Regions from separate parts of the Streptomyces sp. NPDC056580 genome, predicted to be linked through region 4. Evidence: riboswitches for the same ligand, from Rfam matches in the RefSeq annotation. Region 4 holds a riboswitch; each other region holds the start of a gene.
The links. Region 4 has a riboswitch for S-adenosylmethionine ahead of ACFQ9Z_RS16180 (putative leader peptide). Riboswitches for the same ligand answer to the same signal wherever they lie in the genome.
Positions count from the first base shown of each region.

Region 1: linked by a shared signal. The riboswitch ahead of thrC (threonine synthase) and the one ahead of ACFQ9Z_RS16180 (putative leader peptide) in region 4 are both predicted to bind S-adenosylmethionine.
Region 2: linked by a shared signal. The riboswitch ahead of ACFQ9Z_RS06370 (aminotransferase class V-fold PLP-dependent enzyme) and the one ahead of ACFQ9Z_RS16180 (putative leader peptide) in region 4 are both predicted to bind S-adenosylmethionine.
Region 3: linked by a shared signal. The riboswitch ahead of ACFQ9Z_RS14700 (hypothetical protein) and the one ahead of ACFQ9Z_RS16180 (putative leader peptide) in region 4 are both predicted to bind S-adenosylmethionine.

Region 1 is NZ_JBHTVE010000014.1:129,337-137,121, forward strand. Features, by position in the region: gene groL (chaperonin GroEL) at 1-1,034, opposite strand, end outside; gene ACFQ9Z_RS29040 (cold-shock protein) at 1,384-1,587, opposite strand; gene ACFQ9Z_RS29045 (ubiquitin-like small modifier protein 1) at 2,031-2,306, opposite strand; gene thrC (threonine synthase) at 2,303-3,586, opposite strand; SAM riboswitch class I at 3,604-3,744, opposite strand; gene ACFQ9Z_RS29055 (glucosyl-3-phosphoglycerate synthase) at 3,902-4,846, shown strand; gene ACFQ9Z_RS29060 (trehalose-6-phosphate synthase) at 4,966-6,384, shown strand; gene otsB (trehalose-phosphatase) at 6,407-7,240, opposite strand; gene ACFQ9Z_RS29070 (DUF3263 domain-containing protein) at 7,308-7,535, opposite strand; gene ACFQ9Z_RS29075 (extracellular solute-binding protein) at 7,571-7,785, opposite strand, start outside.
Region 2 is NZ_JBHTVE010000002.1:574,770-582,554, forward strand. Features, by position in the region: gene ACFQ9Z_RS06350 (c-type cytochrome) at 1-813, shown strand; gene ACFQ9Z_RS06355 (Rieske 2Fe-2S domain-containing protein) at 810-1,868, shown strand; gene ACFQ9Z_RS06360 (cytochrome bc complex cytochrome b subunit) at 1,865-3,496, shown strand; gene trpD (anthranilate phosphoribosyltransferase) at 3,620-4,684, shown strand; SAM riboswitch class IV at 4,769-4,885, shown strand; gene ACFQ9Z_RS06370 (aminotransferase class V-fold PLP-dependent enzyme) at 5,066-6,436, shown strand; gene ACFQ9Z_RS06375 (Lrp/AsnC family transcriptional regulator) at 6,520-6,801, opposite strand; gene ACFQ9Z_RS06380 (rhomboid family intramembrane serine protease) at 6,798-7,541, opposite strand; gene ACFQ9Z_RS06385 (hypothetical protein) at 7,694-7,785, shown strand, end outside.
Region 3 is NZ_JBHTVE010000006.1:198,553-206,337, forward strand. Features, by position in the region: gene ACFQ9Z_RS14685 (DUF4157 domain-containing protein) at 1-1,021, shown strand, start outside; gene ACFQ9Z_RS14690 (TIGR03086 family metal-binding protein) at 1,516-2,133, opposite strand; gene ACFQ9Z_RS14695 (hypothetical protein) at 2,536-2,775, opposite strand; gene ACFQ9Z_RS14700 (hypothetical protein) at 3,137-4,201, opposite strand; SAM riboswitch class IV at 4,258-4,367, opposite strand; gene ACFQ9Z_RS14705 (DUF3293 domain-containing protein) at 4,677-5,153, shown strand; gene ACFQ9Z_RS14710 (hypothetical protein) at 5,303-5,641, shown strand; gene ACFQ9Z_RS14715 (hypothetical protein) at 6,490-7,785, shown strand, end outside.
Region 4 is NZ_JBHTVE010000006.1:476,124-483,908, forward strand. Features, by position in the region: gene ACFQ9Z_RS16170 (ABC transporter permease) at 1-315, opposite strand, end outside; gene ACFQ9Z_RS16175 (ABC transporter substrate-binding protein) at 319-1,938, opposite strand; gene ACFQ9Z_RS16180 (putative leader peptide) at 2,137-2,268, opposite strand; SAM riboswitch class IV at 2,288-2,402, opposite strand; gene ACFQ9Z_RS16185 (DUF1684 domain-containing protein) at 2,455-3,279, opposite strand; gene ACFQ9Z_RS16190 (LLM class F420-dependent oxidoreductase) at 3,342-4,265, opposite strand; gene ACFQ9Z_RS16195 (NtaA/DmoA family FMN-dependent monooxygenase) at 4,385-5,785, opposite strand; gene ACFQ9Z_RS16200 (LLM class flavin-dependent oxidoreductase) at 5,782-6,888, opposite strand; gene ACFQ9Z_RS16205 (hypothetical protein) at 7,445-7,579, shown strand; gene ACFQ9Z_RS16210 (hypothetical protein) at 7,576-7,713, shown strand; gene ACFQ9Z_RS16215 (vanadium-dependent haloperoxidase) at 7,778-7,785, shown strand, end outside.

The sequences.
Region 1 (7,785 bases), on a different contig from region 4:
TTCACGCGGCCCTGCACCTGCTCCGAGGAGCCGGCACCGTCCACGATGGTGGTCTCGTCCTTGGTGACGACGACCTTGCGGGCGCGGCCCAGGAGGTCCAGGGTCGCGTTCTCCAGCTTGAGGCCGACCTCCTCGGAGATGACCTCGCCGCCCGTGAGGATGGCGATGTCGCCGAGCATGGCCTTGCGGCGGTCGCCGAAGCCCGGGGCCTTGACGGCGACGGACTTGAAGGTGCCGCGGATCTTGTTGACCACCAGGGTCGACAGGGCCTCGCCCTCGACGTCCTCGGCGATGATCAGCAGCGGCTTGCCCGACTGCATGACCTTCTCCAGGAGCGGGAGCAGGTCCTTGACCGAGGAGATCTTGGAGTTGGCGATGAGGATGTACGGGTCCTCGAGCACCGCCTCCATGCGCTCCATGTCGGTCGCGAAGTAGGCGGAGATGTAGCCCTTGTCGAAGCGCATGCCCTCGGTGAGCTCGAGCTCCAGGCCGAAGGTGTTGCTCTCCTCGACGGTGATGACGCCTTCCTTGCCGACCTTGTCCATGGCCTCGGCGATGAGCTCGCCGATCTGGGTGTCGGCGGCGGAGATGGACGCGGTGGAGGCGATCTGCTCCTTGGTCTCGACGTCCTTCGCCTGCTCCAGCAGGGCGGCGGAGACGGCCTCGACGGCCTTCTCGATACCGCGCTTCAGAGCCATCGGGTTGGCGCCGGCGGCCACGTTGCGCAGGCCCTCGCGGACCAGCGCCTGGGCGAGCACGGTCGCGGTGGTCGTACCGTCGCCGGCGACGTCGTCCGTCTTCTTGGCGACTTCCTTGACCAGCTCGGCGCCGATCTTCTCGTACGGGTCCTCGAGCTCGATCTCCTTGGCGATGGAGACACCATCGTTGGTGATCGTGGGGGCGCCCCACTTCTTCTCGAGGACGACGTTGCGGCCCTTGGGGCCGAGCGTCACCTTGACGGCGTCCGCGAGCTGGTTCATGCCGCGCTCGAGGCCGCGCCGCGCCTCCTCGTCGAACGCGATGATCTTGGCCATGTGAAGTGGTCCCTCCAGGACTGGGGGTGATTCCTTCGGACCGCGCCCGCGCCCGCGACGGACGGCTCGCCGGCCGCGTGGTTCCTTGCCCCACTTGGCCTGCGGGCCTCACCGACCCGGTCCTCACTGTCACTCTCACCTTCAGAGTGCTAACGCCAATGATTAGCACTCGGCATGGTCGAGTGCAAGCGCCTTCGGGGTTGCGGGGCACTGTCGGCCCCCGCGAACAAGGGGGCGCGCGCGGCCCGGACGCGCGGGCGCCCCCCGCCCCGGCGCGCGCGAGGGCGCGCCGGGCACGGCGAAGGGCCCGCACCCTGTGCGAGGTGCGGGCCCTTCGTGCAAGAAACGTTCAGGCGCTGAGGCGAACCATGTCGGCCTGCGGGCCCTTCTGGCCCTGCGAGATCTCGAACTCCACCCGCTGGCCCTCTTCCAGGGTGCGGTAGCCGTCCATCTGAATGGCGCTGTAGTGGACGAATACGTCCGCACCACCGTCGACCGCGATGAAGCCGTACCCCTTCTCCGCGTTGAACCACTTGACGGTGCCCTGAGCCATGCCTAACTCCCCTATTACTGGCCCTTGCACAGATCCGCACTTCGCGGACCCGGGTCAGACCTCACCCCCCATTGGCCGGGGGCGTGCGCCGGAACGCGTCGACCGCCGCTGAATGTATCTGCCCAACTGCCGTCTGCAACAGGTCAATCGGACGAGAAATATGGACGCGAACGGTCCGGAATGTAGCGTGAATTCGCCCGAATTCAGGGCAAGTCGGGCCCCATAAAATACGCAAAAGCCGCAGAGAGAGCCCGCACTTTGGCTGCTTCTTGTCGGGTGCACCGCGGCGAATCCAAGGTTCCCGGCCCACGATCCGGGGGCAGGTTCCCCAACTCTACCGTGCTCAATCACACTGAATGGCCCCCTCCGTTTCTCTCACGGTGGAGGCCATTCAATGAACGATCGGCAACTGGGGTTACCGAAGGTAATGATCGGGCATTCGGTCAGCCGCCGGCGACGGCCGGAATGATCGAGACGCCGGCGCCGTCCGGCGTGGCGGTCTGCAGGCCCTGCTCGAAACGGACATCGTCGTCGTTGACGTACACGTTGACGAAGCGGCGCAGCTTGCCCTGGTCGTCCAGCACCCGGGCGGCGATCCCGGTGTGGTTCTCCTCCAGGCTCTCGATGACCTCGGCGAGGGTCGCGCCCTCGGCCGCGACCTCGGCCTGCCCGCCGGTGTAGGTGCGCAGGATGGTGGGGATGCGAACGGTCACGCTCATGCGAGGCCAGCCTCTCGGAAGGAGTCCAGGTTCGGGCGGATGGTGGCGGTGAGGCCGGTGCCGGCCACCGCGTCCAGGGTCTTGAGGCCGTCGCCGGTGTTGAGGACGACGGTGGTCTTCGCCGGGTCCAGGAGCCCGTCCTTGAGCAGCTTGCGGGTGACGCCGACGGTCACGCCGCCCGCCGTCTCCGCGAAGATGCCCTCGGTGCGGGCCAGCAGCTTGATGGCGTCCACGACCTCCTCGTCCGTCACGTCCTCCACCGCTCCGCCGGTGCGGCGCGCGATGTCCAGGACGTACGGCCCGTCGGCCGGGTTGCCGATGGCCAGGGACTTGGCGATGGTGTTCGGCTTCTGCGGCCGCACGACGTCGTGGCCCGCCTTGTACGCGGTCGACACCGGCGAGCAGCCCTCGGCCTGGGCGCCGAAGATCTTGTACGGACGGTCCTCGACCAGGCCCAGCTCGATCAGCTCCCGCAGACCCTTGTCGATCTTGGTGAGCTGGGAGCCGGAGGCGATCGGGACCACGATCTGGTCCGGCAGCCGCCAGCCGAGCTGCTCGCAGATCTCGTACGCCAGCGTCTTGGAGCCCTCGGCGTAGTACGGCCGCAGGTTGACGTTGACGAAGCCCCAGCCCTCGCCGGCCGGGTCGCCGATCAGCTCGGAGCAGAAGCGGTTCACGTCGTCGTAGTTGCCCTCGATGCCGACGAGTTCGCCGCCGTAGACCGCGGCCATGACGACCTTGCCCTGCTCCAGGTCGTGCGGGATGAACACGCAGGAGCGGAAGCCGGCCCGGGCGGCGGCGGCGCCGACGGCGCCGGCCAGGTTGCCGGTGGAGGAGCAGGACAGGGTGGTGAAGCCGAAGGCGCGCGCGGCCTCCAGGGCCTGGGCGACGACACGGTCCTTGAAGGAGTGCGTCGGGTTGCCGGAGTCGTCCTTCACGTACAGGCCGCCGCTGACGCCCAGCTCGCGGGCCAGGTTGTCGGCCTTGACGAGCTTGGTCCAGCCCGGGTTGATGTTGGGCTTGTCGGCCACGTCGGCGGGGACGGGCAGCAGGGGCGCGTAGCGCCAGATGTTCGCGGGGCCCGCTTCGATGCGCCGGCGCAGCTCTTCGGCGTCGTAGCCGGAGAAGTCGTATGCGATCTCCAGCGGGCCGAAACACTCCTCGCACGCGAAGACAGGTCCGAGGGGTACCCGGTGGCCGCACTCGCGACAGCTCAGGGCAGCGGCGGGGCCGAGGTCGACGGCGGGATTGCTGGTGCTTGCAACTGTCTGCACAGCCATGGAGGCGAGGCCCTTTCTCCTCATCTTCCTCACGACGCATCTCGCCGTGAGACGGATTTGGCACCTTCCCTGGCCGGGAGCCTCGCGATGACGAGTGCGGCTCAGGGGGGTTGCCGGGGCTTCATCGGGCCGTGTCCCTCTGCCCCTCTGGATGAGCGGTATTCGGTTGTGAACGCCGGGCGACCCCCGACATGCGATGGTCATCGGCGTTGTTCAAGACTGTAACCGACGGCCGGGACAGTTGAGATAGTCGTCCGAACCGCGAGATGCATCACTCCCGTCAGGTGTGATCACGAAAGTGAGGAGCCGCAGACCGTGCTGGAAGAAGTCGAGCGCTGGCTGGCCACCCGCTCCTGGTCCGTGGCCGACCGTCCGCTGCACGGAGTCCTGGCCGCCAAGCAGCGCACCGGACTGTCCGTCTCCGTCGTCCTGCCCGCGCTCAACGAGGAGGAGACGGTCGGCGAGATAGTCGCCGCCGTCCGCCGGGACCTCATGCGCCGGGCCCCGCTGGTCGACGAACTGGTCGTCGTCGACTCCGGCTCCACCGACCGCACCGCCCAGGTCGCCTCCGCGGCCGGCGCCCGGGTGGTGCACCGCGACGCCCTCCTGCCGCGCATACCGGCCGTCCCCGGCAAGGGCGAGGTGCTGTGGCGCTCGCTGCTGGCGACGAGCGGGGACATCGTCTGCTTCGTCGACGCCGACCTGCGGGAGTTCTCCTCGGACTTCGTGCTCGGCATCGTCGGCCCGCTGCTCACCGACCCGGACGTCGACCTGGTCAAGGCGATGTACGACCGCCCGCTCGGGGGCGCCGCCGGGCAGGGCGGCCGGGTCACCGAGCTGATGGCCCGCCCGCTGCTGAACATGCACTGGCCGCAGCTCGCCGGTTTCGTGCAGCCGCTGGGCGGGGAGTACGCGGCCCGCCGCTCGCTGCTGGAGCAGCTTCCGTTCCCGGTGGGCTACGGGGTGGAGCTCGGCATGCTGGTGGACGCGCTGCACCTGGTGGGCCTGGACGCGCTGGCCCAGGTGGACGTGGGCGTGCGCAGGCACCGGCACCAGGACGGGCAGGCGCTCGGCCGGATGGCCGCGGCGATCTACCGCACCGCCCAGCTCCGGCTGGCCCGCGGCCACCTGGTGCGACCCTCGCTCACCCAGTTCGAGCGGGGCGAGGACGGGTTCGAGCCGCGCACCTACCCGGTGGACACCGAGGAGCGGCCGCCGATGGCGGAGATCGCGGAGTACGCGCACCGCAGGGTGGCCTGAGCGGCCGCGCGGGCGGTGCGCCGGGCGGCGCGGCGGACGCGGAAGAACGGCTGTATACAGCCCCCTTCCCGGGCGGAGCGTACGTTTGAGCGTTTCCGGGCCGGGCTAGGTTGAGAGTCATGTCTTCCACGCACGCTGCTGAGGTGCTGGTCGCGTCCAACCGCGGCCCGGTTTCGTACGAGGTGCTCGAGGACGGCTCGCTGCGCGCCAGACGGGGCGGGGGCGGGCTGGTCTCGGGGCTGTCGGCCATCGGGCCGGACACCAACGCGGTGTGGGTCTGCGCCGCGCTCGGCGACGGCGACCGGGAGGCGGTACGGCGGGCGGGCGGCGGCCTGCTGCCCGCCGAGGACACCGCCGGGCAGCGGGTGCGGATGCTGGACATCGACGCGGCCGTGCACCACGACGCCTACAACGGCATCGCCAACTCGGTCCTCTGGTTCGTCCACCACATGCTCTACCAGACCCCGCTGGAGCCGGTCCTCGACGCGGAGTTCCGCCGCCAGTGGGCCTCCTACCAGGCGTACAACCGGGCGTTCGCCGAGGCGCTGGCGCAGGAGGCGGCCGAGGGCGCCGCGGTGCTCATCCAGGACTACCACCTGGCCCTCGCCCCGCGCATGCTCCGCCAGCTCCGCCCCGATCTGCGCATCGGCCACTTCTCGCACACCCCCTGGGCCCCGCCGGACTACTTCCGGCTGCTGCCCGACGACATCGCCGCCGAGCTGCTGACCGGCATCCTCGGCGCGGACCGGGCGGCGTTCCTGACGCAGCGCTGGGCGGACGCGTTCACGGACTGCTGCCACGCGGTGCTCGGACCCGGCATCCCGTCCGGGACCAGGATCGGGGTGCACGGGCTCGGAGCGGACGCCGACTTCCTGCGCGAGCGGGCGCACCGGCCGGACGTGGACGAGCGGATGGCGGCCCTGCGCGCGGAGGTCGGCGAGGGGCGCCGGACCATCGTCCGGGTGGACCGCACCGAGCTGTCCAAGAACATCGTGCGCGGGCTGCTGGCGTACCGGCAGCTGCTGGAGGCCCGTCCCGAGTGGCGCGAGCGGGTGGTGCACATCGCGTTCGCCTATCCCTCGCGGCAGGACCTCGAGATCTACCGCGACTACACCGCCGAGGTGCGGCGGGTCGCGGAGGAGATCAACTCCCGCTACGGGACGCCCGGCTGGACGCCGGTGGTGCTGCACGTCAGGGACGACTTCGCCCGTTCCCTGGCCGCGTACCGGCTCGCGGACGTGGCGCTGGTCAACCCGATCCGGGACGGCATGAACCTGGTCGCCAAGGAGGTGCCGGTCGTCTCCGACGAGGGGTGCGCGCTGGTGCTCTCGCGGGAGGCCGGGGCGTACGAGGAGCTGGGCGAGGACGCGATCGTGGTGAACCCGTACGACGTCGTGGGGACGGCGGAGGCGCTGCACGCCGCGCTGGGCCTGTCCCCGGGCGAGCGGGCCGAGCGGTCGAAGAAGCTGGCGGCCGCGGCGACCGCGCTGCCGCCGCAGCGCTGGTTCCTTGACCAGCTCGACGCGCTGACCGGCTGAGGAGTCCGGCGGCGCGGCCGCGTCAGCCGAGCCTCGCCGCCAGTGCGCCCAGGAGCGCGACCACGCCCTGCGGGCCGTCGACCACCAGGTCGGCCCGTTCGGCCAGTTCCGTGACCTCGCTGCTGCCGCTGCAGACCAGCAGGCCGGGGACGCCCTCGGAACGCAGCTCGCTCACGGCCGCGAAGGCGGGGAGGTCGCCGAGGTCGTCGCCCGCGTAGAGGACGGACCCGGCGGCGGTGCGGCGGACGTGGTCGAGGAGGGCGACGCCCTTGTCCATGCCGGGCGGGCGCAGCTCGAGGACCAGCCGGCCGGGTTCGACGATCAGGCCGTGCCGGGCGGCCAGTTCGGCGAGGGGCGCGCGCAGCGCCTCGAAGGCGGCCTGAGGGTCGTCGGCGCGGCGGGTGTGCACGGCGACGGCCCGGCCCTTGTCCTCGATCCAGGTGCCGCGCCCGGCGCCGGACCGCTCCAGCAGCCCGGGCAGCTCGGCGCGGACCGCGGCCACACCGGGGTGCGGCGGGGGCGCGGTGACCTCGCCGGTCGCGGCGTCCCAGCGCTCGGCGCCGTAGTGGCCGAGGACGGTGAGGTGCTCCAGTCCCGGCACGTCAGCGAAGCCGCCGTAGCGCACCGCGACCTCGGCGGGCCGGCCGGTGACCACGGCGACGGAGGCCACCTCGGGGGCGAGCGCGGCGAGCGCGGGGACGGTGCCGGGGTGGGCGCGGGCCTGTTCGGGGTCGGCGACGATCGGGGCGAGCGTGCCGTCGAAGTCGAGGCCGATCACCGCCGCGCGGGGTTTGGCCAGCAGCGCGTGCAGTCCGTCGCGGCCGGCCTGGGTCGCCGGGGTCGGCAGGAGGTCCATACAGGGACCCTATCCGGCGGGGGCCCGGGTCACTCCTGGAGCTTCTCCCCCGCTCCGCGCCGGGGTGTCAGCGCTCCGCGCGGCGGGCGTCGCGCACCCGGCGCAGGCGATTGACCGTCACCGGGTCCAGGGCGAGCGCCCGTGCGTCGTCCAGGAGGGCGTTGAGGAGCTGGTAGTAGCGCACCGGGGCGAGACCCAGTTCCTCGCGGATCGCGCGCTCCTTGGCGCCGGGGCCGGAAAAGCCCCGGCGTTCCAGCGCGAGGATGGCCTGTTCGCGGCTGCCCAGTTCCTCCATGGGGGCAACCGTAGCGCCGGGCACCGACAGCCGGCTCAGTTGACGTCGGCGCTGTCCGCCGCGGAGGCCGTCGACTGCAGCCGGGCCAGGACGTCGGCGGGGCTGCCGCCGGGGGCGACCGCCTGGCCGATGTCCTTCTTCACGGCGGCGCTGACCGAGGCCCACGAGGTCTTGCCGACCGGGTAGAGCTGGGAGACCGGCAGTTCGTCGAGGAAGGGGCGCAGCACCTTGTCGGCGGCCGCGTCCGATT
Region 2 (7,785 bases), on a different contig from region 4:
GTGAAAAAGCTCTCCGCACGACGACGCCATCCGCTGGCGGCGGTCGTCGTCCTACTCCTCGCGCTGGCGGCCACCGGGGGGCTGTACGCCGCGTTCGCGCCCGCGAGCAAGGCACAGGCCGATGAAACCTCCCAGTCCCTGACCATCAAGGAGGGCAAGAAGCTCTACGAGGTCGGCTGCGCCAGCTGCCACGGCACCGGTGGCAAGGGCTCCTCCGACGGGCCGAGTCTGGTCGGCGTGGGCGCCGCGGCCGTCGACTTCCAGGTCGGTACGGGCCGTATGCCCGCCTCCACCTCGCAGATGGCGCAGATCCCGCGCAAGAAGGTCATCTACACGCAGGCCCAGATCGACCAGCTCGCGGCGTACGTCGCGTCGCTGGGCGCCGGCCCGAACGTGCCGACGAAGCAGCAGTACAGCCCGGAGGGCGCGGACATCGCCAAGGGCGGCGAGCTGTTCCGCACCAACTGCGCGCAGTGCCACAACTTCACCGGCAAGGGTGGTGCCCTCACCAACGGCAAGTACGCGCCGAGCCTCGATGGCGTTGCCCCCAAGCACATCTACGAGGCCATGCAGACCGGCCCGCAGAACATGCCGTCCTTCCCCGACACCACGATGTCGGAGAAGAACAAGAAGGACATCATCGCGTACCTGAACGCGGTCAACGGTGACGAGACGGTCAACCCGGGTGGCCTGGAGCTGGGCGGCCTCGGGCCGGTCAGCGAGGGTCTGTTCGCCTGGATCTTCGGTCTCGGCGCACTGATCGCGGTTGCCGTGTGGGTCGCCGCCCGGACCGCAAAGGCCAAGAAGTCATGAGTAGCCAAGACATTCCAGAAGAGAACCTGCCCGCAGCGCAGGACCACGCGCACGGCGCCGTGAGCGTCGCGGACGAGGAGAACCCGTTCGCGGACCCGGGGCTGCCGCCCCACGAGCACCGGATCCAGGACATCGACGAGCGGGCCGCCAAGCGGTCCGAGCGCGTCGTCGCCCTGCTGTTCACGGTCTCGATGCTGGCCACCATCGGCTTCATCGCCTCGTACGTGACGATCTCGCCCGACACGGCGGTCTACGTCTTCCCGATCGGGCACATCAGCGCGCTGAACTTCGCGCTCGGCCTGACCCTGGGCGCGGCGCTGTTCTGCATCGGCGCGGGCGCGGTCCACTGGGCCCGCACGCTGATGTCCGACGTCGAGGTCGCCGACGAGCGTCACCCGATCGAGGCCCCGCCCGAGGTCCGTGCGAAGGTCTACGCGGACTTCAAGGAGGGCGCCAAGGAGTCGGGGCTCGGCCGCCGCAAGCTGATCCGCAACACGATGTTCGGCGCGCTCACCCTGGTGCCGCTGTCCGGCGTCGTCCTGCTGCGCGACCTCGGTCCGCTGCCCGGCACCTCGCTGCGTCACACGCTGTGGGCCAAGGGCAAGCTGCTGGTCAACATGAACACGAACCAGCCGCTGCGTCCCGAGGACGTCGCCGTCGGTTCGCTGACGTTCGCCAAGCCCGAGGGCCTGGAAGAGACCCAGGAGGACTTCCAGAACGAGATCGCCAAGTCGGCCCTGATGATCATCCGGCTGCAGCCGGGCAACATCAAGGACAAGCGCGAACTCGACTGGTCGCACGAGGGCATCGTCGCCTTCTCGAAGATCTGCACCCACGTCGGCTGCCCGATCTCCCTGTACGAGCAGCAGACGCACCACGTGCTGTGCCCGTGCCACCAGTCCACCTTCGACCTCTCCGACGGTGCCCGAGTGATCTTCGGCCCCGCTGGTCACGCCCTGCCGCAGCTCCGCATCGGCGTGAACGACGAGGGTTACCTCCAGGCGCTCGGCGACTTCGAGGAGCCCGTCGGTCCTGCATTCTGGGAGCGCGGATGAGCACCAACGAGAACAACGAGCGACGCGGCAAGGCGCCCGCCGGCGAGCGGATCGCCGACTGGGCCGACGGCCGGCTGGGGATCTACTCCCTGGCGAAGTCGAACATGCGGAAGATCTTCCCCGACCACTGGTCGTTCATGCTGGGCGAAGTCTGCATGTACAGCTTCCTCATCATCATCCTGACCGGTGTCTATCTGACGCTGTTCTTCCACCCGTCGATGAACGAGGTGGAGTACCACGGCTCCTACGTCCCGCTCCAGGGACAGCTGATGTCCGAGGCGTTCAACTCGACCCTGCACATCTCCTTCGACGTGCGCGGTGGCCTGCTCATCCGGCAGATCCACCACTGGGCCGCGCTGATCTTCCTCGCCGGCATGTTCGTGCACATGATGCGCGTGTTCTTCACCGGCGCGTTCCGCAAGCCGCGTGAGATCAACTGGCTGTTCGGCTTCCTGCTGTTCGTCCTGGGCATGTTCACCGGCTTCACCGGTTACTCCCTCCCGGACGACCTGCTCTCCGGCACCGGTGTGCGCTTCACCGAGGGCGCGATCCTGTCGATGCCGATCGTCGGCACGTACATCTCGTACTTCCTCTTCGGCGGCGAGTTCCCCGGCCACGACTTCGTGGCCCGGTTCTACTCGATCCACATCCTGCTGCTGCCGGGCATCATGCTCGGCCTGATGGTGGGCCACCTGATCCTGGTCTTCTACCACAAGCACACGCAGTTCGCGGGTCCCGGAAAGTCCGAGAAGAACGTCGTCGGCATGCCGCTGCTGCCGGTCTACATGGCCAAGGCCGGAGGTTTCTTCTTCCTGGTCTTCGGCGTGATCGCGGCCATCGCCGCGGTCACCCAGATCAACCCGATCTGGGCCATGGGCCCCTACCGGCCGGACCAGGTGTCCACGGGCGCCCAGCCCGACTGGTACATGGGCTTCGCCGAGGGTCTGGTCCGCTACATGCCGGGCTGGGAGATCAACTTCTGGGGTCACACGCTCGTCCTGGGCGTGTTCATCCCGCTGGTCCTCTTCGGTCTGGTGCTCGCCGCGATCGCGGTGTACCCGTTCATCGAGTCCTGGGTCACCGGCGACAAGCGCGAGCACCACATCCTGGACCGCCCGCGCAACGCCCCGACGCGCACCGCGTTCGGCGTCGCCTGGGTCACGGTGTACATGGTGGGCCTGGTCGGGGGTGGCAACGACCTCTTCGCCACCCACTTCCACCTGTCGCTCAACGCGGTCACGTGGTTCGTCCGGATCTCCTTCTTCGCCGGACCGGTCATCGCCTTCATCGTCACCAAGCGGATCTGCCTCGGCCTGCAGCGCCGGGACCGCGAGAAGGTGCTGCACGGCCGCGAGACGGGCATCATCAAGCGCCTGCCGCACGGTGAGTTCATCGAGGTCCACGAGCCGCTCAGCCAGGAGCAGCTGCACACCCTCACCGCGCACCACCAGTACGAGCCGGCCGAGATCGGCCCGACGGTGGACGAGAACGGTGTCGAGCGCAAGGTGAAGGGGTCCGAGAAGCTGCGCGCCAAGCTCAGCAACGCCTACTACGGCGAGGACAACCAGATCCCGAAGGCCACCGTCGAGGAGTACCGGGAGATCACGAGCGGCCACGGCCACCACTGATCCCCGAGCGTCGCCACGCCACAGTCGAAGGGCCCCGTCCGGCTTACGGACGGGGCCCTTCGCCGTGTCCGGTGCTGGATAGGGTGGGAGCACACTGTTCTGCGACGACACCCAGGAGCGGCTATGAGCGCTGTGACCCCCGCTGGAGGCGACACCGCGGCGGGCCGTTCCTGGCCCGCCCTGCTGAACGGGCTGCTGGACGGCCGGGACCTGTCCGCCGACGACACCGCCTGGGCGATGGACCTCATCATGCGCGGCGAGGCGACCGACGCCCAGATCGCCGGGTTCATGGTGGCGCTGCGCGCCAAGGGCGAGACGGTGCAGGAGATCAGCGGACTGGTACGGACCATGTACGAGCACGCCAACGTGATCGAGGTGCCCGGGCCGGCCGTCGACATCGTCGGCACCGGCGGCGACGGCGCCAAGACGGTGAACATCTCCACCATGTCGTCGATCGTCGTCGCCGGCACCGGCACGAAGGTCGTCAAGCACGGCAACCGCGCCGCGTCCTCCGCCTCCGGCTCCTCCGACGTGCTGGAGAAGCTCGGCATCAACCTCGGCCTGACCCCGCGGCGGGTCGCCGAGGTGGCCGAGGAGGCCGGCATCACCATCTGCTTCGCGGTGAAGTTCCACCCCTCGCTGCGCCATGTCGCCGCGGCCCGCGGTCAGTTGGGGATCCGCACCACCTTCAACGTGCTCGGCCCGCTGACCAACCCTGCCCGGGTGCGCGCCCAGGCGGTCGGGGTGGCCGACCCGCGCATGGCGCCGATCGTGGCCGGGGTCCTCGCCGAGCGCGGGAACTCCGCCCTGGTGTTCCGGGGCGACGACGGCCTGGACGAGCTGACCACCACCGCCACGTCCCGGGTGTGGGTGGTCCGGGACGGCAAGGTCGCCGAGGAGCGCTTCGACCCCCGGGACGCCGGCATCGACCTGGTCCCCGTGGAGGCGCTGCGCGGCGCCGACGCCTCGTACAACGCGGAGGTGGCCCGGCGGGTGCTGGACGGCGAGCACGGTCCCGTGCGGGACGCGGTGCTGCTGAACTCGGCGGCGGCGCTGGTCGCCCTGCGGCCGACCGACGAGCCGCTCACCGAGCAGCTCCGCGCGGGCATGGCGAGGGCGGCGGAGTCGATCGACTCCGGGGCGGCCGGGCGGACGCTGGAGCGGTGGGTGGCGGCCAGCAACGCCTGACCCCGCCCGGTGCGACGCGGGGCGCGGTCCGGATGGCGGACCGCGCCTTGCGCACCGTAGATCGTGTGGCAGGATACTGAACCAGGTCATGAGCGACAGCCATGCGGCCCCGGCCGGCTGTCCGGCAACCCTCCGTCCGTGGCGGGGTGCCCCGGGTGAGGACCAGGCCGTGGGCAGCGAGGTCCACGGCAAGCGCGGACCCCTCGCGCGGCTCCTGCGGGAGCGCGGGACCAGGGGTCCTGGTCGTCGAGGGAGCCTTCTGTGAGCAAGCGAATGCGATAGGGCGTCGAGCCCCGCCTCCGCATACCCCTTTCACCTTTCCGCCGTGCTGGAGCCGTACCGCTCGCACGGTGATCCCTGCCTGCCTCACGGGAGTTCACCATGTCCGCACCCACCGCTGCCGCCGCCAAGACCGCCTGTGACGAGCTGCCCGTCCTCGGCCGGGACGTCACCGTCCCGCTCGTGACCGGCGGCGAGGTCGCCTACGCCGCCCTGGACTACGCCGCCAGCGCCCCCGCCCTGCAGCGCGTCTGGGACGACGTCGCCGCCTACGCGCCCTACTACGGCAGCGTCCACCGCGGCGCCGGCTACCTCTCCCAGCTCTCCACCGACCTGTTCGAGAACGCCCGCCGGACGGTCGCCCGATTCCTCGACTGCCGCGGAAGCGACCAGGTGGTCTTCACCCGGTCGACCACCGACTCCCTGAACCTCCTCGCCCGCGCGCTGCCGGCCGGCTGCGAGGTGTTCGTCTTCGAGACCGAGCACCACGCCTCCCTGCTGCCGTGGCAGGACGCGCGCGTGACCGTCCTCGACGCGCCGCGCACCCCGCGGCGGGCCGTGGAGACCCTGGAGCGGGCCCTCGCCGACCGCGACCCGCACGGCCCGGCCCTGGTGTGCGTCACCGGCGCCTCCAACGTCACCGGCGAGCTGTGGCCGGTGCGCGAGCTGGCCGCCGCGGCCCACGCGCACGGGGCCCGGATCGTCCTGGACGCCGCCCAGCTCGTCCCGCACCACCCGGTGTCGGTCCAGGACCTGGACGTCGACTGGGTGGCCTTCTCCGGTCACAAGCTGTACGCGCCCTTCGGCTCCGGCGTGCTGGCCGGCCGGTCCGACTGGCTGGTCGCGGCCGAGCCGTACCTCGCGGGCGGCGGCGCCAGCCGCAGGGTCACCCGGCGCACCGACGGGGGCGTGGACGTGGAGTGGCACGAGAGCGCCGCGCGCCACGAGGCCGGCTCCCCGAACGTGATCGGCGCCTACTCCATCGCCTCCGCCTGCAAGGCGCTCACCGAGGCAGGCTGGGACACCCTCGTCGCCCGTGAGCAGCACCTTCTCGCCCGGGTCCGGGCGGGTCTCGCCGAGGTGCCGGAGGTCAGGGTGCTCTCGCTGTTCGGCGACGACGCCCCGCGGGTCGGTGTGCTCTCCTTCGTCGTCGAGGGCTGGAACAGCTCCCACTTCGCCGCCGCGCTCTCCGCCGAGTACGGCATCGGCGTCCGCGACGGCCTGTTCTGCGCCCACCCGCTGGTCCGCACCCTGCTGGGCGGCGACCCGGGCACCCAGGGCGAGTGCGGGGCGCCCGAGGCCGCGCCCGGCGAGAAGTCGCTGAACGCCGTCCGGGTCAGCTTCGGGGCGGGCACCCCCGAGGAGCACGTCGACCGCTTCGTCGACGCGGTGCGGGAACTGGTCCGCGACGGCGCGCGGTGGCGGTACCGCACCGAGGACGGCCGCTGCGTGCCGGTGCGCGACCAGGCCTGAGTCGGGCGCGGACCCCCAGGGCCTGTCTGACGATGCCCGCCGGGCCCGCGACGCCTGGCGTGCCGGACCCTAGGAGCCGGCGTTCACGAGTCGAGGCCGATCGCGAACGCCGCCTCCAGGTCGTGCTGGGAGTACGTGCGGAACGCGACGTGCGTGTCGGTGGCCTCCACGCCGGGGATCTTGCTGATCCGCCCGGGGATGACGTCGGCCAGGTCCTCGTGCTGCCGCACCCGCACCATGGCGATGAGGTCGTAGGTGCCGGTGACGGAGAAAACCTCGCTCACCGAATCCAGCGAAGCGATCCGCTCCGCGATCTCGGGGATCCGGTCCACGCTGGTCTTGATGAGGACAATCGCGGTGATCACGGCAGGTTCTCTCCCTCGGGTGCCGGGGCCGGTGCGGACTTCACTCTAGTAGTCGGCCCGTAGCGCACCCGCGCGTAGCCGAAGCCGAGGCCGAAGCCGATCAGGTGGGCGAGGTAGGCCACCCCCGGGCCCTGGCCGGAGCGGCCCGCCGCGAGCCACTGCAGGGCCGCCCAGAAGGGCAGCACCACCCAGGCCGGGAAGCGCAGGGGCAGGAAGAACAGGAAGGGGAGGAGACTGGTCACACGGGCACGGGGGAACAGGTACAGGAACGCTCCGAGGACCGCCGAGATCGCCCCCGAGGCGCCGACCAGCGACTGTCCGGAGGTGGCGTTGGCGGCCGCGTAGCCGAGCAGGGCCAGGTACCCGCAGCCGACGTAGAAGAGGGTGAACTCAACCCGGCCCATCCGTTCCTCGGTCATCAGCCCGAAGACGAAGAGGAAGAGCATGTTGCCGAGCAGATGCACCCAGCTGCCGTGCACGAACAGGGCGGTGGCCGGGGTCAGGGCGGCCCGGACCGACGGGTCGAACAGCTCGGCCGGGACCACGCCCCAGTGGCGGAAGTACGCCCGCTGCGCCGCGAACAGCGCCCCGCCCGAGCCGTACGCCGGGGTGAGTCCGGAGGCCGGGCTCAGCACGAAGATCAGGGTGCACAGGACGAGGAGGACGTACGTCATCGGCGCGGAGACGCCCCGGACCGCCCGGAACGCTCCGCGGGCCGCCGTGCCCCAGGTGCGGATCATGACTACAGAGCATGACGTAAGGGGACGCAAGCACACAGACCGCCTCGCCGCCGTGGACGGGCGGGCGGCGAGCGACCGCCAGGCCGTAGGGTTACGAGCCACACGCGTCGAGGAGCGGCGCGCACCGACCGAGAAGGAAGCGAACAGCCACGATGACGGTTCCCCTGCCGACCGCCACGACACGATGGCGCTGCGCCCTCTGCGGCAACCTCACCCGCTTCGACGTGACCCGCTCGTCGAAGGT
Region 3 (7,785 bases), 280 kb from region 4:
CACCGAGATGGAAACGCGCCTGGGGGAGGACTTCCGTGCCGTGCGCGTCCACGACGACGCCCCGGCCGCCCGGTCTGCGGCCGAGATCGGCGCCCGCGCCTACACCTCGGGCGACCACGTTGTGCTCGGCCGCGGCGGCTCGGACGACCACACCCTCGCTCACGAACTGACTCACGTGATCCAGCAGCGGCGGGGCCCGGTGGCCGGCACCGAGATCGGATCGGGGCTCCGGGTATCGAGCCCCTCCGACCGCTTCGAGCGCGAGGCCGAGGCGAACGCCACCGAGGCCCTGCGCCGCCCGCTGCCCGCGCCGGTGGCCCGGCCCTTCCCGGGGTCCGGCCCGGTGTCGCTCGGGGGCTCCCGGACGGAGGACCACTCGCGGGTGCCGATTCAGCGTGCTCACACGGCGACCACCGTTGCTGCACCGGTCGCGACGCAGGCCGCCTTCACGCCCCTGGCGGGGGACGATCTGGAAGGCGAGTGCGGCGGCTTCGAACGCAGGCGGGCGTTGAGCGTCAACCCGCCTCAGCAGGGGGTGATCATCCAGGAGATCAACCGGGTCTTCGCCGTGGAACAGTGGGACGGGGCGGCGTGGTCCGCCCTGCCGAGCACGGACATCGACGCCTACGTCACGGCGAGGAACTCGACCGTGCACGCCACTGTCGGCCGCTATTGGGAGTTGTGGGAGGTCGACGCGCAGGGCAACGTCTCCGACGGCGCGGAGGACACCTTCGGCCTGCCCTCCATCATCCCGGGAAGGAAACGCAAGGACACCACGCGGGGGACCTACACGATCACGGGGGACGCGGTGTTCTACCCCACCACTGCGGCGCCGGACACTCTGGGATTCACCCGGGGCGGGGCCGCGCCCGCCGGGGGCCTGTACAGCACCTTGTCCGACCCGTCGGGGGCCATCGCGGCCAGCGGACTCACCGCCACCGGCCAGCCAGTGCGCTGCCGGGTCCACGTCTCGTGGGACAGTTCCGCGAGCGACAGGTACTCGGTGGTCACCATGACCTGAGCCGAGCGGGCGCTGGGCGATCGCCGACCGGGGCGGGGTCGGCCGCGCTGGTAACACTCGACCTCACCGAGGGCGATGAGGCATCCGGGCCCGGTTCCGGCCGCGTCGTGGATCACGGCCTCGGGGAACATCGGTACCGTGGCTGTCGTCAAGTCGGTGATCATCCCTCCGCGTCCAGCATCTCCGCGTGCCTACGCGATTACTCGACCAGTGCTTCCGAACCCGTCGCGGCTACGGCAGGCGTGGTGCGTGCCGCTGTGAAGGTTGCTGGTGTGTCGGCTGCTCCGGATTCGGCGTCCTGGAGCGTGCGAATCCAACCCTTAATAACTGAGCGATGTGGTTACGGATGGTCGCCTCATTGCGGAGCGCGGTCGTCGGGCCCACGGAGTTCGCATCGAGCCACTTCTGCGCGTGGCCGGGAAGGTTTACCAGGGATCTTGATCACATGGCGAGTACCGTCGGCCGCCCCTGAGGAGGCTCGTAACCACACGGGATTAGTGACCTCGTGCCGGCGTCCTCCCCATTCGGTGCAGCAGTCGCATTTGGGGGGAGGAGTTGTTAGCGAGCACGCCGTCGGGAGCGGCAAAGAACCGATGAGTTGTTTCTGCAGCGGTGGGCGTTTCCGGCAACCCTGCGTAGATCGCGTCAAGATTTTCTTCGATCCACGCCACGAGGCTGCCATCGAGGGCGTCGTCCAGGTTGACAGCCCGTGCGAGGTCCCAGGTGTGGACAGCGCTGTCCGTGACTCTCAGGGCAAGTGCCTGCTGGCCGGACACCGGGCCCAAGGGATAGTCCAGAACCCGCTGAAGAGCACCGGTCTCCCCGAACGCATGGGCACACTCGCGTACGGACAGGGCGTACGCGCCAACCGGATCCGTGCCCAGCGCGTCGGCGTCCCGCAGCCGCAGGAAAGCGGCGGCGCCACCGCCATGCAGCAGACTCACGTAGTTGAGGTTTCCGCGAGTCATGTGGTTGACCAACTCCCGCACGTTCCACTCGGCGCAGGGAGTTGGCCAGGTCCACTGCTCGGATCGCACTGCTCGCAGCTTCTGTTCGAACTCGGCGCTGGACCCGAGGAACCGATCGATGAGCCCCTCAAACACGTTGACCATGTGACCCAGCATGCTCGCTTCGGGCAGCCGGGTCCGGCGGGTATCGGACGTCAAGGTGGAGCTCTCGGTCCACCCGCCACCCCAGCGCCTACCAGGCATCGCCACCTGGAAACGGGGCCGTAAGCGAAGAGCCGGGTCTCTGACCTGCGGCCGTGCAATCGATCAATGCTGCGACCTGCGACTTAGCTGTCGGTGGTTGTCAGCGTTGATCGTCGTTGAGCACCCCCGCACGGCCCAGAGACGGCCCCGAGCGGGAGGGCTAAGACAAGGACGACTGGACGACTGTTGGCCACTTAGCGTGCCCGACGGGTCGGCACGGTCCCTGCGACTCTCCACGGCTACGCTGACGCGGGAACGCCCCGCAGCGCGTGGCTGCGGAGCGTTCCTAGCGCCTAGTGGCGTTTAGTCGACTGCCTGCCCGTTGCCCGTGCCGCCCCTGCAGGTCCCGGTGCCGGGGTTGGCCGGGTTGGGGGTCCAATCGACCGTTCCGCCGCCGTCGGTGCACTCACCCGGGGTGAGGGCATTGATGGCGCCCTGGCTTGGGGTGAGGTTGGCGGCGGTGGCGGTGGCGGCACCTGTGAGGCCGAGTCCGGCGAGGGCTGCCGTGGCGATGCCAGCGGCGAGGATACGTCGAATGCGCATTCGGTTCCCCTTTCACGGATTGCCTTGATTGGGGCACTAATCAGCTTGATGTTCATCCATGTGGGTGGCACGTCACGTTGGGCCGTTCGGGTGACATAGCTGTCGGATGCGGGGTCGGTGGGGCGACCCGCCGGACAGCACACCTAGGTCGGCGTAGCGACTTTGGCCGGGAGTTTCAATGACCGAGTCAAGGCTGCGGCCGCCCTCCACTCGTGAGGGCGGCGCCTCGTCCCGGAGGTCGTCTGTGCCTCAGCCGACGAAAGCCAGCCACGACGGCGGGCGCGCCGACCGATCGGGTGCGCGTGTGTCTAGCTGCAGCCCTGACGGCCTCAGCCACGCTGCTGGTTTCGGGGCCTCGGGGTTACAGCATGGTCAGAGGCACGTGGCAGCGTGTCCAGTGGACGCTCCAGTCGCCGTCGAGCGGGGTGTAGCCGGCCTCCCGCACCCGTTCCGTCGCCTGTTCCAGGTGGCTCCGCAGTTCGTCGAGACTGCCGCTGCCCAGCTTCTGGCTGCCAGCGTCCAGTTCCAGCTGGAGGTACATGACGTGGTCCTCTCCCCGGTGCTCCGCACTGAACTCAACGGTGTAGAAGCCGTTGCTGCCCTGGCTGTAGATGGACACATAGTGCTGCGTGATCTCGTCTGGATCGAAGCCGTACTCTTCGAACACTTCAAGGGTTTCGTACGGCGGGTCCGTGACGTCGCAGGAGCTGCACCACCACTGGATCTGCCACGGACCGTCCGGGGCCCACCCCTCCTTTTCCAGCCTCGCCTGGGCGAGTTCGGTGAGGGTGGTGAGCGTTTCGAACCAGTCTCTTTCGATGCCCGCGGTGATGTCGCCGCCCAGGTGATGGGCCGACTCCGTCCCCGTTCCTTCGGCGAAGTCGTCCACGACCGTCAGAACGCAGCCGGTGTCCTCCTGGTACTCCACCTTCGCGTACCGCCGCTTGTCCGCGTCTCCCCGGTGAATGCCGGGCATGCCGGCCCCCGTTCGGGCCTCTGTTCCGTCGGCCTCCTCGCCTTCCGCAGACACCGGGTCCGGGTTCCGGGGCCCGACGGGTGCGTGCCGGTGAGGATTGAGGCAGACCGACTCCAACCGGGCCTTTCCGATACGGCTGCTGATCAGCGATCCGGGAACATGCTCCCCCTGACTGACAGCACGTACCTGAAGGGGTCGGTCCTCGCCGCGGTAGAAGGCGATGTCGAATCCGCTGTCGAGCCACTCGTCGAAGATCTCGTCAGTTCCAGGCCGACCGGAGCCGCTCGCCTCAGCCGTGCAGAACAGCGCCCGGGCAGCGTCGAGGCCGGTGGTCACCAGTCCCGCGCGGTCCGGCTCTGCGACTGCGGACATGGCGGGTCCGGGCGTCGGCTCAGGCTTCTGGGCCTGTCGCCCCGTCGGCACTGCGGGGATCGCGTCGGAAACGGGCACGGGCGGTCAACCCTCCGGAGTCGATGGACCCCGGTAGTGCACACCCGCACCCCGGTGATCTGCGGTTTCCCAACGCACCGCGCGCTGGGCTGGTCGTCCTCCGGGGCATCCGCGGCAAACGGGATGTCGTCCAGCAAGCCGGGGCTTGACGCTGGAACTCGTGACCGGGCGCGAAGCTAACACCCGTCTGGATCTTGCACAATGTGATCCACAACGCTTTACCCCTTGAGCGGTGGTGTGGCAACATTCCGCTCGGTCACGACGCCGATCGCGCCGAAGACTGGCTCCCACAGCCGTGTGGGACCGAGCACCGATCTCCCTGCCGGTGGGTAAGGGGGTCCTTCGTTCACAGGAGGCCCTCATGCAGGTCACTGACGCTGCGACCACACCCCAGAACTGGGAACTCTTCCGGCGGACGGTCGTCGATATCCGATTCCCGGACCGGACGGTACGGGTCGAACCGTGTCCGCAGGGCATGGCCCAGGATCCTTTCCCTGAACTCCTGGGACCTGTCGGCACCGCCGCCCTCCACGTCGTCACGTCGTGCGACCTCCACGGCCGTCCCACCCTCGCCGAAGACAACGCCCGCACCCAGGCCCGGCTCCTCGACGAGCTCGACCGGCGAGGGCTGGCGCCCGCTGCGGGAGGCGATGCGCACGGCACCCACATCCAGCAGAGCGTCGCGATCGCCGGCCTGAACGACTCGACGGCGCGTGAACCGGGGCGGTGCTCCGGCCAGGACGCGGTCTTCGCCTGGACCCCCGGCGCCCGGTCTCTGCTGTCCTGCGACGGCGGCGCAACGGACATAGGCGCCGTCCTCGTGCGTGACGCTATTGGGGCCATCCCCGCGGGTGCGGGGAGCAAGCGAAGGGCGCCTGGAGGGGCTCCCGCAGCTCCTACAGCACCGCCGCCCGCCGGGCCAGAGACAGCGCCGGTCAGTCCGCCCGTCTGAGCAGCGGCCGGCCATCGGAGGACAGCGCACGTCCATCGCTGCGTGATGCATACGCACCCCCTGCGTGCGGGCCGTCCGACTCGACATCCGAGTCCGGCGACCCGTGGCGTACCCCCGAGAAGCAACCACCTCGAGCCAGAAGGAACCCCATGGCCACGAACCGACAGATGAGCCGCGCCGACTACGAAACCATCTCCGCGGCCATCGCTGAATCCGACGACCAGGACTTCGACGCCCGCCGACACATCGCCTTCAACCTCGCCGCCGCCCTCACCGGGACCTCGGACCGCTTCGACCCCGTGCTCTGGCTGACCCAGTGCGAGGTCGGGCCAGTCTCCCCGGCCGACGTGGCGGGCTGGACGAAGCGCCTGGAACTACGCGTGCTCTCCATCGGCAGGCGGCGCCGCAACAGCCTCAACATGGGCTACACCGATACGGAGCAGTACATCGACGCCGACGACAACCCCCTGGATCTGGAGCACAAGTAGGGACCATCCCCCCGGGCGGGGAGCAGAGGTCGCCGCCCGTCTCCCTCAGCTCTTGCCGCGGGGGCCCGTTGTGACGCATGTCGGATCAATTGTTCGATGGCCCGGCGGAGGCCGCGCTGGAGGGCGTCCTCTATCCGCTGTTCGGCGAGATCTGGCGTGTCACGTCCTTGATCACCTTCTCCGACGCGAGAGCGGCCGCGCTGAGTACGGAGAAAACACGCCACGGGCGTCGTCCCCTTCGCTTAGGGCGGCGCCCGACGGGCCTCCTGAACGACTCGTCGGCCCCAGTTATTGCCAGACCGGGCCTCGCGTCTGCCTCCGACCGACAACCTGGCTGGTCGCCCGCGGCTCGCGGACCGTAGCGGTACGAAATTCGACCGCTTGGCGACGTTAGTGGCAAGCACACGCCTCCACGGCATCGGCCGAGGAGCCATCACACAGACTTGAGGAGTGCTGCTGTGGTCCCGCCCTCGCGATGCCCGCACTGCGCCGCATCACTCGAAACCGAACTACCGGCGGGTGTCGGGGCCTCGCCTGAGTCCCGGCGGCATCCGGTGACCAGCCGGGTCTTGCACGTCATCGTCCACGAGGTGTGCCCCGAGCCGTCGCTGTACGCCTGCCCCGACTGCGGGGGCCGCTGGCCGCGTGGAAGGCCTGCCTCGGCCGATCCTCTGCGCAGGCGTGTCCTGCCCTATCTGCGGGTGCGGAAGAGGAGCGCCGTACGCATCCGTCCATCCCGCCAGACGACGCCCCACAAGGAGAAAGAGAACCCCGTGCCCCTCGAAGACACCATCGGCTCCTCGTACGCCCGTGTCTAGCGCAACGGGAGCTCTGGCACCTACTCGATCGTGGTGATCTCGGAGCAGCCCGGCAACGCCGACACCCTTGAGGCGCTCAACCTGCCGGACCTGCCTTCCGGCAGTGTCCCTGGAGCAGACCCGGAGATCGACGACTTTGTCTGCGACGCCGCCGAGGAGGTGCTCCTGGACGCCTCCTATGAACTCACCTCAAACTGGCGAGCCGAAAACGGCTGCTACCTCGTCGGCGTCGCCATCCCCGACCGGGTCTTCGAGGAGCAGGATGAGCGACTCAGGGCGGCGGCCGCGGCCGTTGAGGGCCTGAAGTCGCTCGATCGGACCGAGGTCGAAACCCTGTTCGAAACGGCCGAAATCACTCCCGACGGGGACCTCGGCTCGACCTACGAACTCGAAGAATGGCTGGAGAAGGAGGTCAACGTGGCCTTCTACCGGACCATGCACGGCCGCCTGCTAGCACGCCCCGTCGACCGCTTCGAGCGGCCCAGCACCAAGCTCTTCAGCGCCCGCTTCAGATCGGCGACGCTGGTGTCGGTGTTCCCCAACCCCCGCCCGGTGCAGGCCGTCGTCGATCAGCCGCAGGGCGACTTCGATGAATCGGACGACGCCTTCGAAGACGAGGACGGACGAGCCTCGCAGCGAGCCGATGGAAACGGGGACAAGGATGCCATCCTGCCGCTGAACGCGAACGCGGATGTCTCCTGGCCACCCGTACAGCGCCTCAACCCCCGCAGAGCACGGCAGTTCCTCCTGGCAACCGTGTACGACAGGGACCCCGCGGAACTGCGTCGGTACGACCAGTTGCTCGTACGAGGACATGCCCTCGCCTTCTACGCGGGTGCCGGCCCGGACCCCCGCGAACTGATCATCCGGCACTACGGCGGTCCCCGGCCAAGGGTCCTTCCCGTCCAACCGCCGCAGACCTTGGGGGAGGGTGACGACGCTTACAGGCTCGTGGCCATCTACGAAGGCCCCGCCCTCTTCCGGAAGGGCTGGCGGCATGCCGTCTCCACCATGCCGCTCGAGTCGTTCCTGACGGTCTGTGTGTCACCAGTAGACGGCGAGGAGGCGGAATATGCGCTCTGCGTACGAGACGGGGCCCTTCAACTGCTGAAGGACCAGGGGCCGGCTCAGGACGCGGTGACCGTGCTGGGCACCTACGAGCCAGGGAGCGACCCGATGGCCCTCGCCCTCGCCGCGGTCCCGGACCTTCTTGCCTTCCCGCCCACGGCCACCGTCGACATCTCGACCTCCGCCCCGCACACCGTGGCCGACGCCATCCGCTTCACCGCCAGCCCCGCAAAGAACACTTGGGAGGAGCTGTACGGA
Region 4 (7,785 bases):
CTGCAGTGTCTGCGGCAGCGCGTCGGCCAGCGTCGAGGTGACCGGGCGGCCGGTGGACACCGAGTCGCCGAAGTCCCCGCGCACCGACCGCCCCAGGTACTCGGCGTACTGCACCGGCACCGGCTTGTCGAAGCCGTACTCGTGCCGCAGGGCGACGATCTGCTTCGGATCGACCTGGCCCGAGTCCATCCCGGCACCGGCCATCGCCGTGACCGGGTCGCCCGGCAGATAGTCCAGCACCAGGAACGAGACCGTGTACGCCGCCCACAGCACCCCGACCGCCTGCGCGAGCCGTTTGATCACATAGCGGCGCACGCGTCAGCCCTTCCAGGTGTCGTGCAGCTGGAGCCGGCTGGAGGCGTCGAAGTCCAGGTCGTGCGCCTTCTTCGACACCCCCAGCTGGGTCTCGAGCTCCACCACCGGCACGTAGTAGGCGTTCTGCACGAGCGACCGCTGTGCCTGGCCGACCAGTTGGCGGCGCTTCGCCGCATCGACGGTCGCGGCCTGTTCGGACAGCGCCGTGTCGAGGGAACTCGCAGGGAGGTGGTAGAAGTTGGCCAGCCTGGTGGAGAAGGAGCTGCGCAGGATGTCCGGGTCGGCCCGGGTCACGTTTCCCCACACCGCGTCGAAGTCACCGGACTGGAGCGTCGGGGCGAACTGGGTGACCTGGAGCTGCTTGAGGACCACGTCGACACCGACGGCCTTGAGCTGCTGCTGGATCAACTCCAACGCGGGCTGGTTGGTGGCCGCGTTGGGGAACCACTTGACGGTCAGGCTCAGCTTCTTGCCGCCCTTGGCGCGGATTCCGTCGCTTCCGGTCTTCCAGCCTGCCCCGTCCAGCAGCGACTTGGCCTTGGCTGCGTCGGACGTCAGGTCCGGGGCGAGGCTGGTGTAGTCGGGCGTGGTGTGGGCGAGGACGCTGGTCGCCGGCTGGGTGCCGGTCGGGAACACGGTGTCGGCGATCTGCCGCCGGTCGATGGCGTAGAGGATCGCCCGGCGCACGTGCGCGTCCTTCAGGGCCGGCCGTGAGTTGTTGAGGCCGAGACCGAATACGACGCCGGGGTTGGCCCGTCTCTGAAGGGTGACCCGGCCGCCCCTGAGCGCCGCCTCGTTGGCCTTGCCGACGCTGCTGATCGCGTCCACCTGGCCGGACTGGAGACTGCCCGCCCGTACACCCGCCTCCGGGACGACCTTGAACACCAGCTGGTCCAGGTACGCCTCGCCCTTCTTGCTCCACCGCGAGGAACCCCACACGTATCCCGTGCGCCTGACGAGGGTGATCGACTGGTTCTGCACGTATTGCTTCAACACGAAGGGCCCGGATCCGATCACCCCGTCGCTGCACTTCTGCTGCGGGGTCTTCTTCACGCTCGCCGACGACTCGATCGCCAGCGAGTGAGTCGAAGTGGCTTGGAGAAACTGGGCGTTGGGCTGTTTGAAAGTGACCTTGACGGTGAGCGGGTCGACGACCGTGGTGCTCTTGACGCCGCTCAGATAGCCCTCGGCGAGCGTCCCCAGGGCGCCGAGCTTCGGCACCGCGTCGAAGTTGTCCTTGACCACCCGAGCGGTCAGCTTCGACCCGTCGCTGAAGGTGACACCCGGGCGCAGATGGAAGGTGAACGTCGTGGTGTCGGAGCTGACGTCCCAGCTCTTCGCCAGCCACGGCACGATCTTGCCGGTTCCGGGGTCCTGGTCCGTGAGGGAGTCCACGATCTGACGCAGCGAATAGATGGTCTCGTTGCTGGCGACCTGCTGCGGGTCCACGCAGCCGGCGTCCGAGCCCACCGCGAAGGTCAGGGTGCCGCCGGACGTGGGCTGCCCGGTGCCGCTGCCTGCGTCGCCGCCGCCCGATCCGCAGGCGGTCAGCAGGACACTGGTGGTCACAAGGGCGGTCAGTGCCGCCCACCGGGAGGTTCTGACATGGGGAAGTGCGGTCACGGAGGGTTTCTCCTACTCGTGTCACCAGGCGCGGGTGTGGTACGGGGCCCGGCCGTACGTGGGCGTGCGGCGCCGGCCGACGCGATGCCGACGCCGGGGGAGCGCTGTGCAGACGGGGATCAGGGGAAAGCGAGGTTCAGGCGCAGACGGATGCGGCCGGGACCGGTGCCGGACTGCGACCAGCGCCGGGAGGGCCCGTCAGACCTGACAGAGACAGCTGGTCGAGCGCTTGAGGTCGATGTGGCGCCGACGCGAGAACCGGGAGAACACGGTGGCGCCGGCGAAGCGGGCGCTGAGGTCACCACCGTGCCGCATGCCGGTCCTCCACATTCCGGGCCCCGGCCACGGGGCCACGCGCTTGCGGGATCGTCGATGATCCCGCCGGGCTTTCACCTGGAGCACCCCACACCGCGTGGGAGGGTTGCCGGTCAGCGAGCCAGGGCTTGACGCTGACACTCAATGCCACTGTTGATCGTACGGAGAGATCTTTCCGTTGGTCAACGGCCGGGGGACGGCTCAGGAGCCGCCGCGCTCGCGGGGGATCTTCTGGCCGGCCTCGATGGCCACCGGCAGCCGGTTCTCGGCCGGGGGCAGCGGGCAGGTGGCCAGGTCCGTGTAGGCGCACGGCAGGTTCGCGGCCCGGTTGAAGTCCAGGAGGACCGTGCCGTCGGCGGCGGGCGGCTCCAGGGTGAGGGCCCGGTTGGCGGCGTAGGTGGTGACCCCGGAGGTCGCGTCGGTGAACAGCACCATCAGTCGGCCCGCGCCATGGCCGGGGAACGCCGTCAGCGACAGCCGGCGCCCCTGCAGTTCGAACTCGACTCTGCCCGGAGCCTCGTACACGTGCTCCAGGCCCTCGACCGCGGCGCCCACGGTGGTCGGTCGTGGCATGTCGAAGGGGATGTAGCGTCCCGTCACGGCCCAGCGCGGGTCGGGGGCGTAGGCGGGAGTTCCGGTGAAGGCCGTGCGCAGCGGCGCGCCCGGGTGCCGGGGGCGCACGATGTCGTGGCCGCCGCGCCTGGCGACCTCGATGACGGCGTCTTTCCAGACGGCGTCGACGCCGCCGCGTTCGGGAAGGACGCCGAAGCGGTGTTCACCGTGCACCGGCGTTCCGTCGACGAGCAGTTCCTCGCCGTCATCGAGGTCTACGACGATCCCGGCGGCGCCGGTGCGCCATGCACCGGGTGCGTCCGGGAAGCGCTGGGGCCGGTCGTCGAGCCAGTGCAGGCCGGTGATCGCCAGGAACCCGTGCGGGGCGGAGAGCCGGGCCTCCTGGGCGCGGTGCCACTCCAGCCAGTTCTCGGCGAAGGTGTGGAAGTCGGTCGTGGTGGCCTCGGTGGTCATGGGATCTCCCTCGTCAGGGGGGACAGGGGCAGCAGGTCGGGCCGTAGGTTCAACCGGCGTGCTCAGCGGGCCAGTTCGCCGAGGAGCCGCCAGGTGCGTCGGCGGTCGGCTTCTCCCGCGATCTCGGTGCTTGAGAAGACGACTTCGGTGGCGCCGGCGTCGCGGTAACGGCGTACCTCGGCCTCGACGGACTTCTCGTCGCCGATCACGGCCAGGTCGGCGGCCCGCCGGCCGCCGGAGAGTTCGATGACTCGGGCGTAGGACGGGATCTGTTCGTAGAACGCGAGGCTTTCGGTGGCCTTGGCCCGCACCGCGTCCACGTCGTGGGTGACCACGCCGGGCACCAAGGCCACGATCCTGGGCGCGGGACGGCCGGCGGCCTCGGCCGCGGCGGTCAGGGCGGGCACGATGTGTTCCGCCAGGGCGCGCGGTCCCGCCAGGTAGGGCAGGATCCCGTCGGCCAGCTCGCCGCTGACCCGCAGCGCCTGCGGGCCCATCGCGGCGACCAGCAGGGGGACACCGCTTTCGGCGCCCGGTACCCGGGCCGGGACCGGGGTGGTCGCGGTGAGGAGTTCACCGTGGAAGTCGGCTGTGCCGGTCTCGGTCAACTTCCGTAGTGCGGTGAGGAATTCACTCAGCCGGGCGATGGGGCGTTCGAAGGGCAGGCCGAAGCCGGTCTCGGTCAGCAGCTTCGTGCCCAGGGCCAGGCCGAGGTGGTAGCGGCCATGGGTCGCGGCCTGGGCGGTCTGGGCCTGGCTGGAGACCAGCAGCGGGTGGCGGCCGAAGACGGGGATCGCGGAGGTGCCGACCTGCAGTCCGGGCACTTCCCGCCCGACGATCGCCGCGAGCTGGGGTGAGTCCGCGCCGAAGGTCTGCCCGAACCAGGCCGACGTGATACCGAACCCCGCGGCCTCCTGGGCCAGCTGAACGGTGGCGTCGACCTGGTTCGGCGCGTCGGACGCGTTGAGCGCTACTCCAACAGTCATGTCAGTCAGAACGGGCGCCGGACGCATGCGCATTCCGGTCCCTGTGTGACAGCTTCTTGTCAGTCATGTGTCCTCAGTCCCTTTGTCCTCGGACGTCAATGGAAGGGCCGTCCCGGTGCTCAGCTCGCCTGCTGCCGGTCCCGCGCGGACCGGTGCGTGAGAGGTTCGCGCAGGCCGAGGTTCTCGCGCAGGGTGGCGCCGGTGTACTCGGTGCGGTAGATCCCGCGTTCCTGCAGTTCCGGGACGAGCCGGTCGACGATGTCGTCGAGGCCGTCGGGGATGAGGTACGGCGTGACGTTGAACCCGTCGATCGCGCCGTGCCGCACGAAGTGGGCGAACTTGTCGGCCAGGCCGGACGGAGTGCCGACGTGCCCGCGCTGCGGGCCGAGCGCGATGACGGTCTCGCGCAGCGACCAGCCGTGCGCCTCCGCCTTGACCCGCCATTCGGCCACGACCGCGCGCGGGTCGGCGTTGCGCCGGGCGCCGAAGGAGCCGTCGTTCTCGGTGACCACCGGATCCTCCTTCGGCAGGGGCCCGTCGGCGTCGCGGTCGGACAGGTCGATGCCCCACAGCAGCCCGGCGATCCCCAGCGCCGTTGCCGGCGTCACCTGTTGGAGCCGGATCCAGCGCTTCTTCTCCTGGGCCTCCTCCTCGGTGGCGCCGATGATGATCTCGGTGCCGGGCAGGATCCGCAGGTCGTCGTCGGGTCGGCCGACGGCGCGCAGCCGGGTTCGGATGTCCTCGGCGAAGGCCAGCGCGTCGTCGAAGTCGTTGCCGTGCGCGGAGAAGATCACGTCGGCGTTGCGGGCCGCGAAGTCGCGTCCCTCGCCGGAGTCACCGGCCTGGAAGATCACGGGATGCCCCTGGGCGCTGCGCGGCAGGGTCGGGGCCAGGTCGACGTCGAACTGCGGTCCGCGGTGGCGTACGCGATGTACGGCACCGGGCACGGACCACTCCCGTGCACCCGAGGAGTCGGCGATCGCACCGTCCTCCCAGCCGTCCCAGAGCGCGCGGGCCACGGTGAGGAACTCCTCGGCGCGCCGGTAGCGGTCGGCGTGGTCGAGGTAGCCGCCGCGGCGGAAGTTCGCGCCGGTCCAGGCGTTGTCCGTGGTCACCACGTTCCATCCGGCGCGGCCTTCGGAGAGCAGGTCGAGGCCGGAGAGACGGCGGGCGAGGTCGGCGGGCTCGTTGAACGTGGAGTTGGAGGTGGAGACCAGGCCGATGTGGCGGGTGACCGCGGCCAGTGCCGCGAGCTGGGTGATCGCGTCCGGCCGCCCGGCCACGTCCAGATCGTGGATCCTGCCGTCGACCTCGCGCAGCCGCAGCCCCTCGCCGAGGAAGAACGCGTCGAACAGGCCCCGTTCGGCGGTCTGGGCGATCCGGCGGAAAGAGGCCGGGTCGATCTGGGAGCCACTGTCGGGGGCTGACCAGATGGTCCAGTGGTTGACGCCCTGGAAGAACACCCCCAAGTGCAGCTGGGCGTGCGGCCGGGGGACGTCGAGGGGATCGGTGCGGGTCATCGGACGTCCTCCTGGGCGGCCACGGCAGCGGCGGCGAAGCGATTGGCGGGGCGCTCCAGACCGAGGGTCGAGCGCAGAGACGTACCGGGCAGCGGGCGGGCGACGAGGCGCCGCTCGGACAGGGCAGGCAGCACGAGACGGGAGAGGACGGGCAGGTCCTCGTCCAGCACCAGCGGATGCAGCCGTACGCCGTCGACGTGACGGCTCAACTCTGCGAGGACGAACACCAGTTGATCGGCGGAACCGATGTGCCGAAGCCTTCCCCGGTCCCTCCACGGCGCGTGCCGCTCCAGGTCGGCGACGCGCTCGGAGGCCGTGACCTGTGGGGTGTCCAGTGCCACCTCGACCTCGGCGAAGACACGGGGCGCATCGGCGCCGGCAGCGGCCGTGCCGACCGACGCGAGGTCGCGTCCCTCGACGAGAGCGACGTCGAGCTGTGCGGCGGGAACCCGGTCCGGCCGGCCCAGGACGACAAGCTGCCCTTGCGGCGGGCGCGGCACGATCGCCGGGCCCTTGACGGCATACGTCTCGCCCGTGAAGTCGATGTAGTGCAGCCGCTCGCGGTCGAGGTAGCGGCTCGTGGCCACGGACCGGATGACCGCATCGTCCTCCCACGAGTCCCACAGGGCGCGGGCCACCTCCACGCCGTCCTGGGACTCCCGGACCCGCGCGCCGGCGTCGGCGATCAGCGGCCGTCCCCAGGCCCGGGCCGCCTCAGGATGCTCCTCCTCCGCCACCACCCATCCGGCGCGCCCCGCGGAGATGTGGTCCAGGGACGCCAACTGGCTGGAGACATGGAAGGGTTCGGCATACGTGACCGGGACGACGGGCGCGATCCCGATGGTGCTCGTGGACGCCGCGATGAAAGCCGCCCGCTCCACCGCACCCATACGGCCCACCGGATCCGGTGAGGCGCCGGGTGGCAGCACTCCGTCATCAAGGGTGACCAGGGTGAACCCGGCGTTCTCGGCGACGGCGGCGACCTGGGCCACACGGCGCGGGGTGAGCAGCTGATCGGGGGAGTGGGCGGCGCGGCGCCAGGCCGCGGGGTGGGCACCGTCGCCGTCGATCTCCAGGGCGAGGCGCAGGGCGGGGCCGGTCAATGGGGTTCCTTCCGGGAACACGACGACTCGCGGCCACAGGGCCACGACGAGACCGCCGGCGGGACGGGCCGGCGGGGGTCAGACGCCTACGGAAGGACAGACGGCGGAGGAGGTACGGCAGTAGTCGACATGCCGCCGGGTGATGAGCCGCGCACCGGTGCACGCACCGCGCGGCGCCGCGCCCAGTACGTGCATCAAAGCCTCCACCGGTCAGGAACTTTGCCGTTCAACGTACGTCGCCCGCCCCTGTGGGTGTCAAGGCCGAGCACGGCGGAGGGGCACCTCGTCCGCTGGGACGCATGGTGGACGCATGTTTCCCGTTGTGCTTTGATCCGGGCCATGGAGACCACTGGCGGGGCACACACGGTGCTGCTCGACCCGTTCTGGGTGAGCCGCCGCGCCGACCAGTTCGACCAGGTCTGTCGCTGATCACCGTTCGACGGCTCGCCATCTCGTACTTCTCTCTCTGCCTGCAGCCTTCTCCCGTCCTCGACCAGCCGCTCTCCGGGCGTAGCTGTGAGACGCCCGCATCAGCCCTGCCGTGAAGGAAACCTCCATGGCCCGGTCCACAGCCCTGCCTGTCATCGACTTCTCCCACCTCCACGCCCCGGGCGCGGGCAGTGACGCCTTCCACGTCGAACTCCGCTCCGCCGCCCCCGGAATGGGCTTCGTCCATGTCACCGAGCCGTGACCCTGCCGCTGTCGCTGCTGTCGCTGCTGTCGCTGCTGTCGCTGCTGCGCCGGGCCGCCACGCCGTCCCGTCCGCCGGCATCCGCGACGGCGAAGCACGCCGGCGTGGTCCCCCGCCCCAAGGAGACGACCTGACCACCCGCGGCGCGGGCGCCGCACTCGTCGGCTCCCTCACCCCACCGCAACCCAAGGAGTACCCGTGAGTTC